2 regions of the Nonomuraea sp. NPDC050663 genome follow, and region 2 is predicted to be linked to the other one. Evidence: riboswitches for the same ligand, from Rfam matches in the RefSeq annotation. Region 2 holds a riboswitch; the other holds the start of a gene.

Region 1 (7,335 bases), on a different contig from region 2:
GCCCGCCTTCTTCAGGGTGTACGGCACGCGCACCCCCGCCGCCCGCCTCAGCGACCCAGACGCGGCGGGCAAACCGCATCCAAGAGCCCCATCAGGGAGCCCTGTCTTCGCGCAATGACAGGGAACTCCTTGAGAAGGGCACATGATCGAATTCATCACCGGCCTGGCGCATCCCGCGATCGTCATCGTCGTCTTCACGCTTGCCGTACGCCTGCTGATCCTGCCGCTGGCCATCCGCCAGGCCCGGGTCGCCAAGATCCGCCAGAAGCTCGCCCCGCGCCTGAAGCAACTGCAGAAGCGCTACGCCAAGAATCCTGAGCGACTCCAGAAGGAGATCACCGCGGCGCACGCCCAGGAGGGCATCTCGGTGTTCGCCGGATTCCTGCCCGCTCTGGCGCAGCTGCCGTTCATGTGGCTGATGTATCGCGTCGCGACACACCCGACCGCACTCGTCGGCTACGACCCGCTCGGCCTGAGTCTCTCGGCCGTGGTCGCCAATTTCGGTCTGATCAGCTGGCCATTTTGGGTCTTCGCCGCGATGATTCTGGCGATCATCGCGGTGGCCTGGCTCACTTCACGCAGGGTGAAAGCGAAACTACCCGAAGATCAGCCCGAAATGATGCGGAAGATGCTCCCGTTGATGGCGTACGGCGCGGCCGCGGCGGCGTTGTTCCTGCCGATGGCGGCCGGGCTGTACCTACTCATCTCGACGACGTGGAGCTACGCGGAACGCGTGGTGTTGTACAGCTAACCCGCTTCCTTGAGCGCCGGCTCACCGACGGTGTGCGGGGCGGGCAGAACCGCCCACACCGTGGTCACCTCACCCTCGTGACGCACTCCCCATTTCTGCGCCACAAACTCAACGATGCCCAGGCCACGGCCCCCCAGCGAGGAGAGGGTGGGCCGTCCGGCCCGTGGTTCCGTGGCCGCGCCGCCGTCGCTGACGGCGACCTCGACCACGTCGTCACTCCAGAACCATGCGACGCGGACCATGCCGGAAGGCAATGGATGGGCGTGCCGGAGCGCATTGCTCAACAGCTCGCTCACGACCAGGACCGCGTCGTCGATGGCGCCGGAGAAGACCCCCCACTCCTGCAATTCAGTGCTGAGGCGCTGGCGTGCGACGGCGACGCTGGACGGTGCGTACGGAAGTAGCACCACGCTCGACACACCCACCTCCCCGATCCCAGTCCCCCCGTGGGCTCACAGTGGGAACACACCCCGGTACGACCGAAATGCCCCGTTACCCGGTCCCAGAAACCGGACTACGATCACAGCTTGTACACATTGGACGATAGTTCAGCGCATCCGTGACCACCTCGTTACCGCTCCGGTGTGTCGGGTTCGATAATGAGCGCCAGCCGCATCCTGGTTCCTCCCCCTGGCCTGGGATGAGCCGTCACCTGACCGCCCTGCGCACGCGCCAGGCTGCGCACGATGTAGAGCCCCAGACCGACCCCTCCGAACTGACGGCGGTCGCCGCTGTCGACCTGGACGAAACGCTCGAAGATGCGCTCGCGGTCGTCAGGCCGGATGCCGACGCCCTCGTCGTCGACGGCCACCACCACGGCGCCGTCCTCCTCCCACGCCTCGACCGCGATCAGCCCGCCGTTGGGTGAGTACTTGAAGGCGTTCTCCAGCAGCTGGCCCAGGATGATGTCGGTGGCCAGCGCGTCGCCGCTCACGCGAGGGAGCCGGTCGGGCACGTTCACCTCGACCCGGTGGTCGTCGGACAGCTCGGGCAGACCGAGCGTCGCGGCGTGGATGCGCTCGGCCAGGTCGAAGCCCTCGATGCGCACGGCCAGCTCGTCGGCGCCCGCCCTGGCTCCCAGCAGCAGGTGGTCCATCAGCTGACCCAGCGAGCGCGAACGTTCGGCGATGGTGCGCACCGCCCCACGCCGCTCGAAGTCGTTCATCTTGTCCCACCGCGAGTCGAGCGTGCTGGCGAAGCCCCGCACGATCGTGATGGGCGTGCGAAGCTCGTGGCTGGTCATCGCCAGGAACAGGTCCTTGGCCTCCTCGAGCTCCTTGGCGGCCGTGACGTCGCGGAAGTCGACCACGACCTCCCCCGTCTCCACGATCTCCGCCGCGACCACGTCGAGCCAGCGGCCCGTGGTCAGCTGCACGGTCAGCTTCTCGCCGGGCGCGGGCAGCGGGAAGGGCGGCGGGCCGCCGAGCACCGCCTCGCTGGAGAAGCCGGTCAGCTCGCCCGCCGCCGGGTTCCACTGGATCACCCGGCCCATGGCGTCGAGCACCGCTATGCCGTCGGCGCTGGCGTCGAAGACCGCCCGCTCGTGCGCCCGCTGGCGCACGGCGTCCTGGTAGGCGACGGCGTTCGACACGGCGATCCCCGCGTGCCCGGCGAGCAGTTCGAGGAGCTCCAGCTCCACGTGGCCCGGCTTGCGCTTGCAGAACAGCGCGTAGAGCCCGCCGTACGGCCGGCCGCCCACCGCCGCCAGGCCCAGCGCGATGGTGTGCAGGCCCGGCAGCTGCGCCCAGATCAGGTCGTCGAGCTCCTGGCCTTCGAGCATGACCGTCTTGCCGGTGCGCATCAGCTTGCCGACGAGGCTGGTGTCCAGGTCGGCCGTGGCGTCCTTGAGCTGCTCGGGCAGCTGGTGCGAGGCCACCAGGCGCAACCGGTCGCCCTCGATGAGCACGAATCCCCCGGCGTCGGCGCCGGTCAGCTCGGTCAGGCTGGCGGCGATCCTGTCGAGCACCGCCGGTAGCTCCAGGGCCGCGTTGATGTCGCCGACCACGTCGGTCAGCTTGCGCACCAGCTGCGCCCGCCTGGCTCCGCGGCTGCGCGCCGCGATGTCGTCGCGCACCAGGTGGTGCACGCACACGTAACCCACCACCGAGGTGCCCTGGCACAACGCGCTGGTGTCGACCCGCAGGTCGAGCAGGGTGCCGTCGCGGCGGAACCGCTTGGTGCGCAGCGAGACCTGGCCGCCGGTGCGCACCCTTTCGAGCACGGCGTTGTGCTCGGCCGTGAGCTCCTCCGGCACGATCGGGGCCCTGCGGCCGACCATCTCGTCGGCCGTCCAGCCGAACAGTCGTTCCGCGGCGGGATTCCACATCAGGACCGTCTGGTCGCGGTCGAGCGCCACCACCGCGTTGGGCGAGCTGGACAGCACGGCCTCGGCCAAGCTGTCATCCCAGTCGCCACTCACATCTCCATACTGCCGAGGTCGTGAGCGCTCCGCAGGCACTATGGTCCGATACGCTGCCGTCACCATGTCTGACCTCGAAGCCCTGTTGCGGGTCACCTCACCCACCTACCGGGGCGATGGTCCGCCCGACATCGCCTTCGGCACCTACGCCGGCGCCGTGGGCACGCTCGTGCTGGCGGCGTCCAACCGCGGCGTCGTGGCCTGCAGTTACGAGGACGAGCACGTGGTCTTCGAACGCATCAGCCGCGTGGTCGGCGGCACGATCGGCGCCGACGCGCGCCGGCTCGACCCGGTGCGGCGCGAGCTCGACGCCTACTTCTCCGGGCGCCTTCGCACCTTCACCCTCTCCGCCGACCTGCAACTCGCCACTCCGTTCGCGCGCACGGTGCTCAAGATGATGGTCGCCGTGCCGTACTCCACCACGACCACCCACGCGGCGCTCGCCGAGCGCATCGGGCGGCCGCAGGCGCTCCACGCCGTGAGCAACGCGCTGCAGACCAATCCCGTGTGCGTGGTCGTGCCCTGCCACCGCATCGCCGACGACGGCGGCTACGCCGGAGGCGCCGCCGCCAAGCGTCATCTGCTCACCGTCGAGAGCCGCGCAGCAGCCCGATGAGCAGCGTCACCAGCGCCGCGACGACGAAGGCCCCGAGCGCGCCGTTCATCCACGGCTGGCGCTCGAAGCCGATCGCGTCGCGCACGCCTGTCCAGAAGGAGTCCCAGCCCGCGACCGTCGCGGCCGAGGTCGTCAGCCAGTAGGCGACGAAGCCGAGCGCCCACGGGATCAGCATCGACCAGCGCGAGGGCGCGTCCTCGTCGGTGTTCCAGCGCGCCCTGCCGCCCAGGACGAAGTAGTCGACCGCGAGCACGGCGAACATCGGCACGAACACGGCGCCGATCACCGACAGGAACGACGCGTAGGTGTCGGCGCTGACCCAGATCGCGATCAGCGTCGTGATCACGCCCACGATCACCGACAGGACACGCCGGTCCACGCGCGGCAGGAAGTTCTGCAGCGACATGGTCGTCGAGTAGACGTTGGCGAACGACTGGTCGGTCTCGCGCAGGATGAGGATGCCGAAGAACAGCGCGCCCAGCGGCACCGCCACGAAGGTGGGGAAGACGTCGCCCGAGCCGGTCAGCGCGACCGCGTAGATGCCCAGCCCCAGGCAGGCGACCTGGGCCAGCGTGTAGCCGCCGACCACCCCGGCGAAGGCGGCGCCGGAGCTGCGCGAGTGCCGGGCGAAGTCGGCGGCCAGCGGCACCCACGACACCGACAGGGCGATCACGTAGTCGACCGCGGGGCCGAACCCGGTCCACGAGCCGCCCGACTGCGGCGGCGCCTGGCCGAGGAACCGCCAGGCGTAGTAGGCCAACGCGATGATCACCGCGATGGTCACGTAGCGCCGCAGCACCCGGATCGCGCCGAGCGGCCAGATCGTCAGCACCGTGGTCAGCACCCCGGCCGCGATGACCCACACCGCGTACGGCACGGCGTCGCCGAAGATCGCCTGGCAGCCGATGGCGATGACCCACAGCTCGAAGGCCCCCCAGCCGAGCATCTGGACCACGTTCAGCACCGTGGGCACGTACGACACCTTGGCCCCGAACAGGCCGCGCAGCAGGACCATCGAGGGCCGGCCCGTCTGGGTGCCGGGGATGGCCGACAGCGCCACCATCACGGTGCCGATCAGGCTGCCGACGACGGTGGCCGTCAGCGCCGCGGCCAGACTGAGCGGGGCCCCCTGGGCCGCGTTGACCAGGGCGAGCGCTCCGGAGAAGCCCAGCAGGCTGACGGCCAGGTTGGCCCAGAGCGCACCCTGGTCGAGCACGCCGAGCACCTTGGGCGGCGCGCCCTCGAGGGTCAGCGGGACTTCGGCATGATGCTGATCGACGACGCGCGTCATCACACTCTCCCTACGCCGGCATTACCCGGACAGGTTCATGCGGTCGGCGACAGCCGTAGTCGCCCTCTCAGCCTGGTTGCCCCAAGCTCCCGCGTTGATTTTGGTGCCAATGATGCACCATTCGCCCCGCTTTAGGCCACTCGGGCTAGCTGATCGTGACCTTCGGGGTCTGGCCGTACTTGTCGCCGCTGAAATTGACGTACCACTTGCCGGACTGGGCGCCGGTCCACCCTGTCCCCGTGACGGTCTCGTCGCACCCGGAGCCGTTGTACTTCGTCCACAGCGCGAGGTCCCCCCGGTGGATGGTGATCCGGACACCGGACTTGTCGCACTTGGTGTCCTTGAGGGAGAAGGAGACGAAGTCCTGGTTGCGGTAGGTGTTGGAGCCGGACTTGACGTCACAGCCACGCGACATGACGACCCGGGCCTTCACCCAGCCGAGGTAGTGCTCCGTAACCCTCGAGCTGTCACACCCGGAAACGCTGGCGGCCGAGGCCGCGGGAGCGGTGACGACCAGGCCCGTCAACGCCATGAGGACTCCCGCCGCCAGCGCGGACACGGATCTCAACTTCATGTCGACTCCTTCGATCTTGGACAGGTGCCCAACACCGTAGGAGTCGGCGGTATGTCGGAGGTATGCGCTAGGCGACGAACGGGTCCTGGCCGGTCTCGCTGACCATCGGGAGCTGCGCGGCGTCCCAGGCCTGCATGCCTCCGTCGACGTTGATCGCCTGGCGGCCGATGTGGTTGAGCCAGGCCGCGGCGTTGTAGGAGCGCCCGCCCACCCGGCAGATCACGTAGACGGTCTCGCCCGCGGGCACCTCGTCGACCCTCGCCTGCAACTCGCCGAGCGGGATGTGCACGGCCTTCGGCGCGTGGCCTGACACCCACTCCATCTGCTCGCGCACATCGAGCAGGTAGGCGTCATCGGGCACTTCACGCGCCTGGATCTCGGGAACCGTCATGGGTCCTAGTTTCTCACTTCAGCAGCTTGGACATGCGGCGGTCGGCCAAGGGCTTGCCGCCGGTCTGGCAGGTGGGGCAATACTGCAGCGAGGAGTCGGCGAACGACACCTCGCGGATGGTGTCGCCGCAGACGTCGCAGGGCTGCCCGGCGCGGTTGTGCACGCGCAGGCCCGACTTCTTCTCCGCCTTCAGGTCCTTGGCGGCCAGGCCGTGAGCGCGCTCGACCGCGTCGCGCAGCGTGGTCACGATGGCCTCGTGCAGGTCGGCGACCTGCTCGGGGGTGAGCGACGCCGCGATCTTGAAGGGTGACATCTTCGCGGCGTGCAGCACCTCGTCGGAGTAGGCGTTGCCGATGCCGGCGATCACCTTCTGGTCGCGCAGCAGTCCCTTGATCTGCGTGCGGTTGCCGCCCAGGATCTCCTGCAGCTTGGCCACGGTGAACTCCGGCGCCAGCGGGTCGGGGCCGAGCGCGGCCACCCCCGGGACCTCGGCGGGATCCTTGACCACGTAGACGGCCAGGCGTTTCTGCGTGCCCGCCTCGGTGAGCTCGAAGCCGGGAGCCAGGCCCAGTTCGTTCGGCGAGAGCCGTACTCTCACGGCGAGCGGGCCCTTGCCCGGTCGTACCGGTTTGGCGCCCGACAGGTCTTCCTTCCACCGCAACCAGCCCGCCCTGGCCAGGTGGATCACCAGGTGCAGCCCGTCGCAGTCGAGGTCGAGGAACTTGCCGTGCCTGCTGACCCCGGTGATCTCCAGGCCGCCGAGCGCGCTGACGGGCGGGTCGAAGGTCTTGAGAGCCTGGAAGCCGACCACGTCGACTCCGACCACGGTGTGTCCGACGGCACGATCGCGGAGGAACTCTGTGAGCGACTCCACTTCGGGAAGTTCCGGCATGCATCCAGATTATGGTCCACAGCCTGTGGAAAACTACGCGGCATGAGCGTCACGATTGCGGAGGAACTCCTCCTCCTCGCCCACAGCGAGGAAGCCGGCAAGCAACTCGTCGACTCGACCTCCCTCAACCTCGCGCTCGGCGGCGCGCTCCTGGCCGAGCTGGCCCTGGGCGAGCGGATCGACCTCGAGGGCAAGCACGTGGTGGTCAAGGACCCCACGCCCGTGGGTGACGGCGAGCTCGACCGGGCGCTGGCCAGGATCGTCGAGGAGACCAAGCAGCGCAAGCCCGACTGGTGGGTCAACAGGCTGCACGCGGGCAAGCTGCGCGACCGGCTGCTCACCCGGCTGGCCGACGCCGGGGTGCTGACCGAGCAGCAGGGCAAGGTGCTGGGGATCTTCCC
Region 2 (7,335 bases):
TCTTCAGGGTGGTGGCGTAGGCACTGGCCAGCCGTACGCACAGCTCAGGGGTGATCTCGACGTTGACCAGCCCGCTGATGCCCCGCCGGCCGAACAGGCTGGCCTGGCCGCGCGACTCCCAGATGACGCTGGTGTTGACCACCGCGCCCGCCTCGACCGTCTTGAACGGGTAGATCTTGACGCCGCTGGAGACGTACGCCTCGGCGCCGATGACGCACTCGTCGCCGATGACGGCGTTCTCCTCGATGCGGGCGCCCGTCATCACGTCGGTGCTCTTGCCGATGACGCATCCGCGCAGGTTCGTGCCCGGCCCGAGGTAGACGTTGTCGTGGACCACCGCCCGGTGCAGGAACGAGCCCTCGCGCACGACGGCGTTGTCGCCGAGCACGGTGTATTCGCGTAACTCGGCGCCCGCCTCCACCTTGGCGTAGTCGCCGATCAGCAGCGGGCCCTTGAGCACCGCCTCCGGGTCGACGGCGGCCGTCTCGGCCACCCAGACGCCCGGCGACAGCTCGAAGCCGCCGATGTCGAGCTTGACCCGCCCGGCCAGGGCGTCGGCCTGGGCCTTGAGGTAGCTCTCGTGCGTGCCGACGTCCTCCCAGTAGCCGTCGGCGACGTAGCCGTACAGCGGGGCGCCGCGCTCCAGGAGCTTGGGGAAGACGTCGGAGGCCCAGTCGACGGCCTGGCCGTCGGGCACCTCGTCGAGGATCTCCGGCTCCATGACGTAGATGCCGGTGTTGACGGTGTCGGAGAAGACCTGGCCCCAGGTGGGCTTCTCCAGAAAACGCTGGATGCGCCCGGCCTCGTCGACGATGATGATGCCGAACTCCAGCGGGTTGGGCACCCGCTTGAGCCCGATGGTGACCAGCGCGGAGTTCTCGCGGTGGAAGCGGATCATGTCAGACAGGTCGATGTCGGTGAGGGCGTCGCCGGAGATGACCAGGAAGCTGTCGTCGCGTAAGCGGCTGGCGGCGTTCTTCACGCTGCCTGCCGTACCGAGGGGCAGGTCCTCGGTGGCGTAGTGGAGGGTCATGTCCAGCTCGTCGCCGTCGCCGAAGTAGGAGCGCACCAGGGCGGCCAGGAACTGCACGGTGACGACGGTCTCGGTGAGCCCGTGCCGCTTGAGCAGGCGCAGCACGTGTTCCATGATCGGGCGGTTGACGACGGGAAGCAGCGGTTTGGGCTGGTTGGCGGTCATCGGGCGCAGCCGAGTGCCTTCCCCGCCCGCCATGACGACCGCCTTCACCCGATCACTCCTTCGTGTTCTGGACGGCTTTCGCGGCGCCTACGAGCTGTCGTACCTGTACCACATACAGCAGCCCCGCCCACCAGTACAGACCCACGCCCCAGACAGTGAAGGACCAGCCGATGATGCGGGAGAGATCGGCGTACCACGTGCCGGTGTGCGAGGCCAGGAACAGCAGCGGGAAGGCGTACATGAGGTTGGCCATCGCCGCCTTGCCCAGGAAGTGCACCTGGAGGGCGCGGTAGCCGTACTTGCGCAGGATCGGGGCGAAGCTCGCCACGAACAGCTCCCTGCCCAGGATGATCGCCACCAGCCACCACGGGATGACCTCACGCAGCGCCAGCCCCAGGATGGTCGCGAAGACGTAGAGCTTGTCGGCCGCCGGGTCGATGATGCGGCCCAGGCGGCTGGTCTGGTTGAACGCGCGGGCGATCTTGCCGTCGAGCCAGTCGGTGAAGGCCGCGGCGATGAGCAGGGCGATCGCCCAGCCGTCTGCCTTGGGGCCCAGCACCAGCCACAGGAAGACCGGGACGCCGAGCAACCTGAGGAAGCTCAGGATGTTCGGAATGGTCCACACGCGATCCTCGGCCGAAATCTCACTCACGGCTTCGACCCTACTGCGTGGGAACCCCAGGTCGAGGTGGCCGGGGTTGCCTAACCGGCGATCACCACGTTCAATATCACTCGACCGAACGCGGGAGCCCGGCGAACCGGGCTGAGAGGACGGCTGTGACGGCCGCCGACCGCTTGAACCTGATCCGGGTAATGCCGGCGAAGGGAGTTTGCGTGATGGGTGACGCGCGTTCTTCGAAGATCCACATCGATGGGGTGCCCATGCGCCGGGTGAGCCTGTCGGACGGCTCCCACCTCGACCTGTACGACACCTCCGGTCCCCAGGGGCACGACATCCGCTCCGGCCTGCCCCGGCTGCGCGAGGAGTGGATCCTGGAGCGCGGCGACGTGGCCCGCTACGTCGGCCGCCGGACGCGGCCGATCGACGACGGCTTCAAGGACCAGGACGCCTGGGCCCGCCGCGCCACCGAGACCTTCCCGGGCGACCCGCACCGACCGCTCAGGGCGACCGGCCGCCCGGTCACGCAGCTCGCCTACGCCAGGCGCGGGCAGATCACCCGTGAGATGGAGTTCGTGGCGATCCGCGAGGGTTTGACGCCCGAGTTCGTGCGCGAGGAGGTGGCCTCGGGGCGCGCCATCATCCCGGCCAACGTCAACCATCCCGAGTCGGAGCCGATGATCATCGGCAGGAACTTCCTCGTCAAGATCAACGCCAATATCGGCAACTCCGCGGTGACGTCGAGCGTCGCCGAGGAGGTGGAGAAGCTGACCTGGGCCACCCGGTGGGGCGCCGACACCGTGATGGACCTGTCGACCGGCCGCGACATCCACACCACCCGCGAGTGGATCATCCGCAACTCCCCGGTGCCGATCGGCACCGTCCCCCTCTACCAGGCGCTGGAGAAGGCCGGCGGCGACCCGGCGGCCCTGTCGTGGGAGATCTACCGCGACACCCTCGTCGAGCAGTGCGAGCAGGGCGTCGACTACGTCACCGTGCACGCCGGCGTACGGCTCGCGTACGTGCCGCTGACCGCCCGCCGCACGACCGGCATCGTCTCGCGCGGCGGCTCCATCATGGCCGCCTGGTGCCTGGCCCACCACCGCGAATCGTTCCTGTACGAACACTTCGAGGACATGTGCGCGCTGCTCGCCTCCTACGACGTGGCCTTCTCCCTCGGCGACGGCCTGCGGCCCGGCTCCATCGCCGACGCCAACGACGAGGCCCAGTTCGCCGAACTGCGCACCCTCGGCGAGCTCACCGCCATCGCGCACGCCCACGACGTCCAGGTCATGATCGAAGGCCCGGGACACGTGCCGATGCACAAGATCAAGGAGAACGTGGAGCTGCAGCGCGAACTGTGCGCCGACACGCCCTTCTACACGCTTGGCCCCCTGGTCACCGACATCGCGCCGGGCTACGACCACATCACCTCGGGCATCGGCGCGGCCATGATCGGCTGGTACGGCACCGCGATGCTCTGCTACGTCACCCCGAAGGAACACCTGGGCCTGCCCGACAAGGACGACGTCAAGACCGGGGTGATCACCTACAAGATCGCCGCCCATGCGGCCGACCTGGCCAAGGGGCACCCCCGGGCGCAGGCCCGGGACGACGCGCTGTCGCAGGCGCGCTTCGAGTTCCGGTGGCAGGACCAGTTCGACCTGTCGCTCGACCCGGACTCCGCGCGCGCCTTCCACGACGAGACCCTCCCCGCCGAGCCGGCCAAGACGGCCCACTTCTGCTCGATGTGCGGGCCGAAGTTCTGCTCCATGCGGATCACCCAGGACGTGCGCCGCTACGCCGAGGAGCGCGGCCTCACCGACACCGCCGCCCTGGCGGACGGCATGCGCGCCAAGGCGGCACAGTTCACCGACAGCGGCGGCCGACTCTACCTCGCCCTGACACCCGCCGGCGAGGCACACGCGGGTTCGCTGGCCGCGGACCGACCCGCGCCAGACCACGGCGCATTGGACGAGATCACCGCAGACGGGCCTACACGGGACGCGCCCATCGCAGGCGAGCCCACGCCGGACGCACCCACCGCAGGCAGGCCCACGCGGGACGCGCCTATCGCAGGCAGGCCCACGCCGGACGCGCCCACCGCAGACTTGGCAGCCCCGGACCTGGCAGCCCCAAACCCGGCCACCCCGGACCTGGCAGCCCCGGTCCGGCCTCCGCTGGCCTGAGCCTCCCCAAAGCTGGACCCGGCTTCGAACCCTCCCCCAGCGGAGCCGGGTCCTGAAACGCCTGTCCGCGGTGCGGCCGGGGGCCCGACGGGGGCCGGGCTCTCAGGCCGCGCCGCGGGCGGCGGCGACGAAGGCGCGGATCAGCGCACCGTCCTTGATGCCTCTCGACACCTCCACCCCGCTGGAGACGTCCGCACCCCACGGCCGCGCGGCCGCCACGGCCTCGGCCACGTTCGACGGGTTGAGGCCGCCCGCCAGCAGCCACTTCCCTGTGGCGCGGTCGCGGACCGCCGCCCAGTCCCACGGCTCGCCGGATCCCGCCCGCGGGGCGTCGACCAGCAGCATGTCCTCGCCGAACGCGCCGCACCGCAGGTCGGAGTCGAACGGCACCGCTCGCAGCAGGGGCAGGCCGAGGTCCTTCAGGTCGATGAAGTCCTGATGCGGGTGACGGCCGTGGAGCTGGATCGCCCGCACACCCGACGCCCGCGCCGCCTGCCGTACCTCGTCGGGGCTCTCCCCGTGGAAGACGCCGACGGTCAGCACATGGCCGGGCACGAGCGCGGCCAGCTCGGCGGCGCGCTCCGGCTCGACGCGGCGGGGGCTGACGGTCAGCATGAAGCCGATGGCGTCGGCGCCCGCCTCTACGGCGGCCTCGATGTGCTCGGGCTCGCGCAGCCCGCAGATCTTCACGAACACGCTGCCAGCCTATCCGAGCGGCGGTGAGGGATTCAGGGGTCATCAGCGGGGATGCGCAGCGCGAGGGCCGCCTCCGTGGCACGTGAGCCTGACGGCGTTCCCGCCCGGGCCTGGCGCTCCACCCCACGGTCGGGCCCACGCCATCGGGCCCACGCCATCGGGGACGTGCCGCCGGGCCCTGTCGTCGGGTCTGGGCCGTCGGGTCTGGGCCGTCGGATCCGAGCGGGAGGGTCCGAGCGGTCGGGCCCGTGCCGTTCGGGACCCTGCCCCTGGCGCTCAGCGCCTGACTGCGGCCCGGGGGGACCAGGACCACACCAGCAGCACCAGGATGAGGCCGAACAGCAGCACCCCGTTGGGCACGTGCACGTTGAGGCCGATGCCGAGCACGAAGTGCTGGGCGATGCCCAGGAGGAACAGGCCGAGGCTGGCCAGGGCCGGCCAGCCCGCGCCGCGGCCCGGACGCCAGTACAGGATGGCGGCGATGAGCTGCACCAGGCCGACCAGGTGGGCGACCATGCCCACCATCACGTGCGGCTCGGCGGCGGCCTGGTCGACGCTGAGCACGAACTCGGAGTCGTACGTGAGGGCGCGCCCGGCCATCGACGCGGCGACCAGCAGGGTCACGCCGTGGATGAGGATCAGGACGCGCAGGGTGTAGATGAGGCCGCCCGCGACCGGCCTGGCCGCCGCGACAGGGGCAACGGTTTGCATGTGGATCCTTCCGATAGAACGTCAGGTCCACATGGTGATGCGCGCGCCCGCTCATGGTCGTCCGCCTGCCGGGTGAGTGGGGACTACACCGGCAGGCGGATGCCTCAGGCCTGCCTGTGTACGGGGCGGAAGTCGGCGTCGACGAGGCCCATCCGGTAGGCGAGCACGGCGGCCTGGGTGCGGTTGCGCAGGCCGAGCTTGTCCATGGCGGCGCCGACGTGGGACTTGACGGTCGTCACCCCGACGTGGAGCCGGTCGGCGATCTCGGCGTTGGACAGGCCCGCTCCGACGAGAGTCAGCACGTCGACCTCGCGATCGGTCAGCGTGGACGGCACGGCCAAGCTCGCGACCTCCTCGGCGGCCACCGCCCGCTCCACCACCCGTCGCAGCACGCTCGGGGCCAGCAGCTGCTCGCCCATCGCCGCCCGGCGCACGGCCTCGACCATGAGCTCGGGCTCGTCGTCCTTGACGAGGAAGCCGACCGCTCCTATACGTAGCGCGGCGTAGACGTTGGAGTCTTCGGCGAAGGTGGTCAGGACGACGATGCGGGCGCCGGGCCGGGCGGCCAGGATGCGCCGGCTGGCCTCGAGGCCGTCGAGGCGCGGCATGCGCAGGTCCATGAGGATGACGTCGGGCAGGTGCTGCTCGGCGTGCCGTAGGGCCTCGGCTCCGTCCTGGGCTTCGGCGACCACCTCCATGCCGGCGGCTTGGAGCAGCATGCGGACACCGGCGCGCACGAGCGCCTGGTCGTCGGCGATGAGGACGCGGATCATAGGCCGCCCTCCGGTAGCAGGGCACAGGTCATGAGCCACCCTCCGGTAGCAGGGCACAGGTCATGAGCCACCCTCCGGTAGCAGGGCACAGGTCATGGGCCGCTCACCGGGAGGAGGGCCGACAGCCGCCAGCCGCCGTGCTCGTCGGGTCCGGCGGTCAGGGTGCCGCCCAGCGCCCTGGCCCGCTCGCGCATCCCGGCCAGGCCCTGTCCGGAGGAGGGCAGCACCGAGCCGGGTTCGGGTGCCGCGCCCGCCCCGACGGCCGCAAGCCGTACGGAGGACGGCGACCGGTCCTCGGGGGCCTCTGGGGCGGGGCCACCCGACGGTACGGCTACGGCGGAACGGTCGCGGGCTGCCTCTGTCTCCAGCCGCGCGGAGGCGGAGCGGTCGCGGGCGGCCTCCGCGGCGGGGCGGGCCGTGGGTGGGCGGTCGTTGGCGACTTCCACGTCGAGGCCCTTGTCCGTGGCGGCGACCCTGACGCGGACGCGGGTGCCCGGTCCGGCGTGTTTGAGCACGTTGGTGAGTCCCTCCTGCACGATGCGTGCCGCCGAGGCGCGGGTGACGAGCGGCGCAGCGGCGGTGGCGGGGTCGAGGTGGAGTTCGACGAGCAGGCCGGCGGCGCCGACCCGTTCGGCGGACTCGCGCACCACCTCGGCCGGGTCGGCGGTGAGTTCGGGCGCCCCGCCGGGGTCGCGCAGCAGCGCGAGCAGCCCGCGCAGGTCCTGGAGCACCTGGTGGCCGGTGTCGCGGATGTCGGTGAGGGCCTCGCCGACCGGCCCGTCGGGCATGGCGTAGCGGGCGGCGTTGGCGCGCAGCACCATCGCCCCGACGTGGTGGGCGACGATGTCGTGCACCTCGCGGGCGATGCGTTCGCGCTCGGCGAGCTGGTCGGCGCGCAGCCGGGCGACGGCCAGCTGTTCGCTCTCGCGCACGCGGGCGCGTTCGGAGTCGGCGGCCACCTGGCGGGCGGCCAGGTAGCGGCCGATGGCGATGGGCGCGACGCTCAGCGCCATCAGGGTGAAGACGCGCGTGGGCGTGATGTCGGTGTTCTGGCTGACGACGCTGACGGCCGCGAGTCCCGAGCCTGCCAGGTAGACCAGGACGGTCCAGGTCCAGGAGGTGACGCGCATCGCGAAGATCGCGATGGAG

Evidence for each region. A riboswitch is a leader RNA that binds a small molecule or an ion and turns the genes downstream of it on or off. The one in region 2 is predicted to bind thiamine pyrophosphate.
Region 1: it holds a riboswitch for thiamine pyrophosphate, as region 2 does, so the genes downstream of both, ACIBH1_RS46065 (purine-cytosine permease family protein) here and thiC (phosphomethylpyrimidine synthase ThiC) in region 2, are expected to answer to the same signal.

What each region holds. Positions count from the first base shown of each region.
Region 1 is NZ_JBITGL010000027.1:40,933-48,267, forward strand. It holds gene ACIBH1_RS46040 (DUF6412 domain-containing protein) at 1-118, shown strand, start outside; gene ACIBH1_RS46045 (YidC/Oxa1 family membrane protein insertase) at 143-751, shown strand; gene ACIBH1_RS46050 (ATP-binding protein) at 748-1,170, opposite strand; gene ACIBH1_RS46055 (PAS domain S-box protein) at 1,323-3,236, opposite strand; gene ACIBH1_RS46060 (methylated-DNA--[protein]-cysteine S-methyltransferase) at 3,235-3,786, shown strand; gene ACIBH1_RS46065 (purine-cytosine permease family protein) at 3,755-5,077, opposite strand; TPP riboswitch at 5,067-5,180, opposite strand; gene ACIBH1_RS46070 (hypothetical protein) at 5,223-5,651, opposite strand; gene ACIBH1_RS46075 (rhodanese-like domain-containing protein) at 5,719-6,042, opposite strand; gene ACIBH1_RS46080 (Fpg/Nei family DNA glycosylase) at 6,056-6,934, opposite strand; gene ACIBH1_RS46085 (GPP34 family phosphoprotein) at 6,977-7,335, shown strand, end outside.
Region 2 is NZ_JBITGL010000003.1:864,655-871,989, forward strand. It holds gene ACIBH1_RS12955 (sugar phosphate nucleotidyltransferase) at 1-1,246, opposite strand, end outside; gene ACIBH1_RS12960 (CDP-alcohol phosphatidyltransferase family protein) at 1,251-1,850, opposite strand; TPP riboswitch at 1,931-2,043, shown strand; gene thiC (phosphomethylpyrimidine synthase ThiC) at 2,036-4,006, shown strand; gene ACIBH1_RS12970 (phosphoribosylanthranilate isomerase) at 4,109-4,702, opposite strand; gene ACIBH1_RS12975 (hypothetical protein) at 4,979-5,413, opposite strand; gene ACIBH1_RS12980 (response regulator) at 5,518-6,186, opposite strand; gene ACIBH1_RS12985 (sensor histidine kinase) at 6,279-7,335, opposite strand, start outside.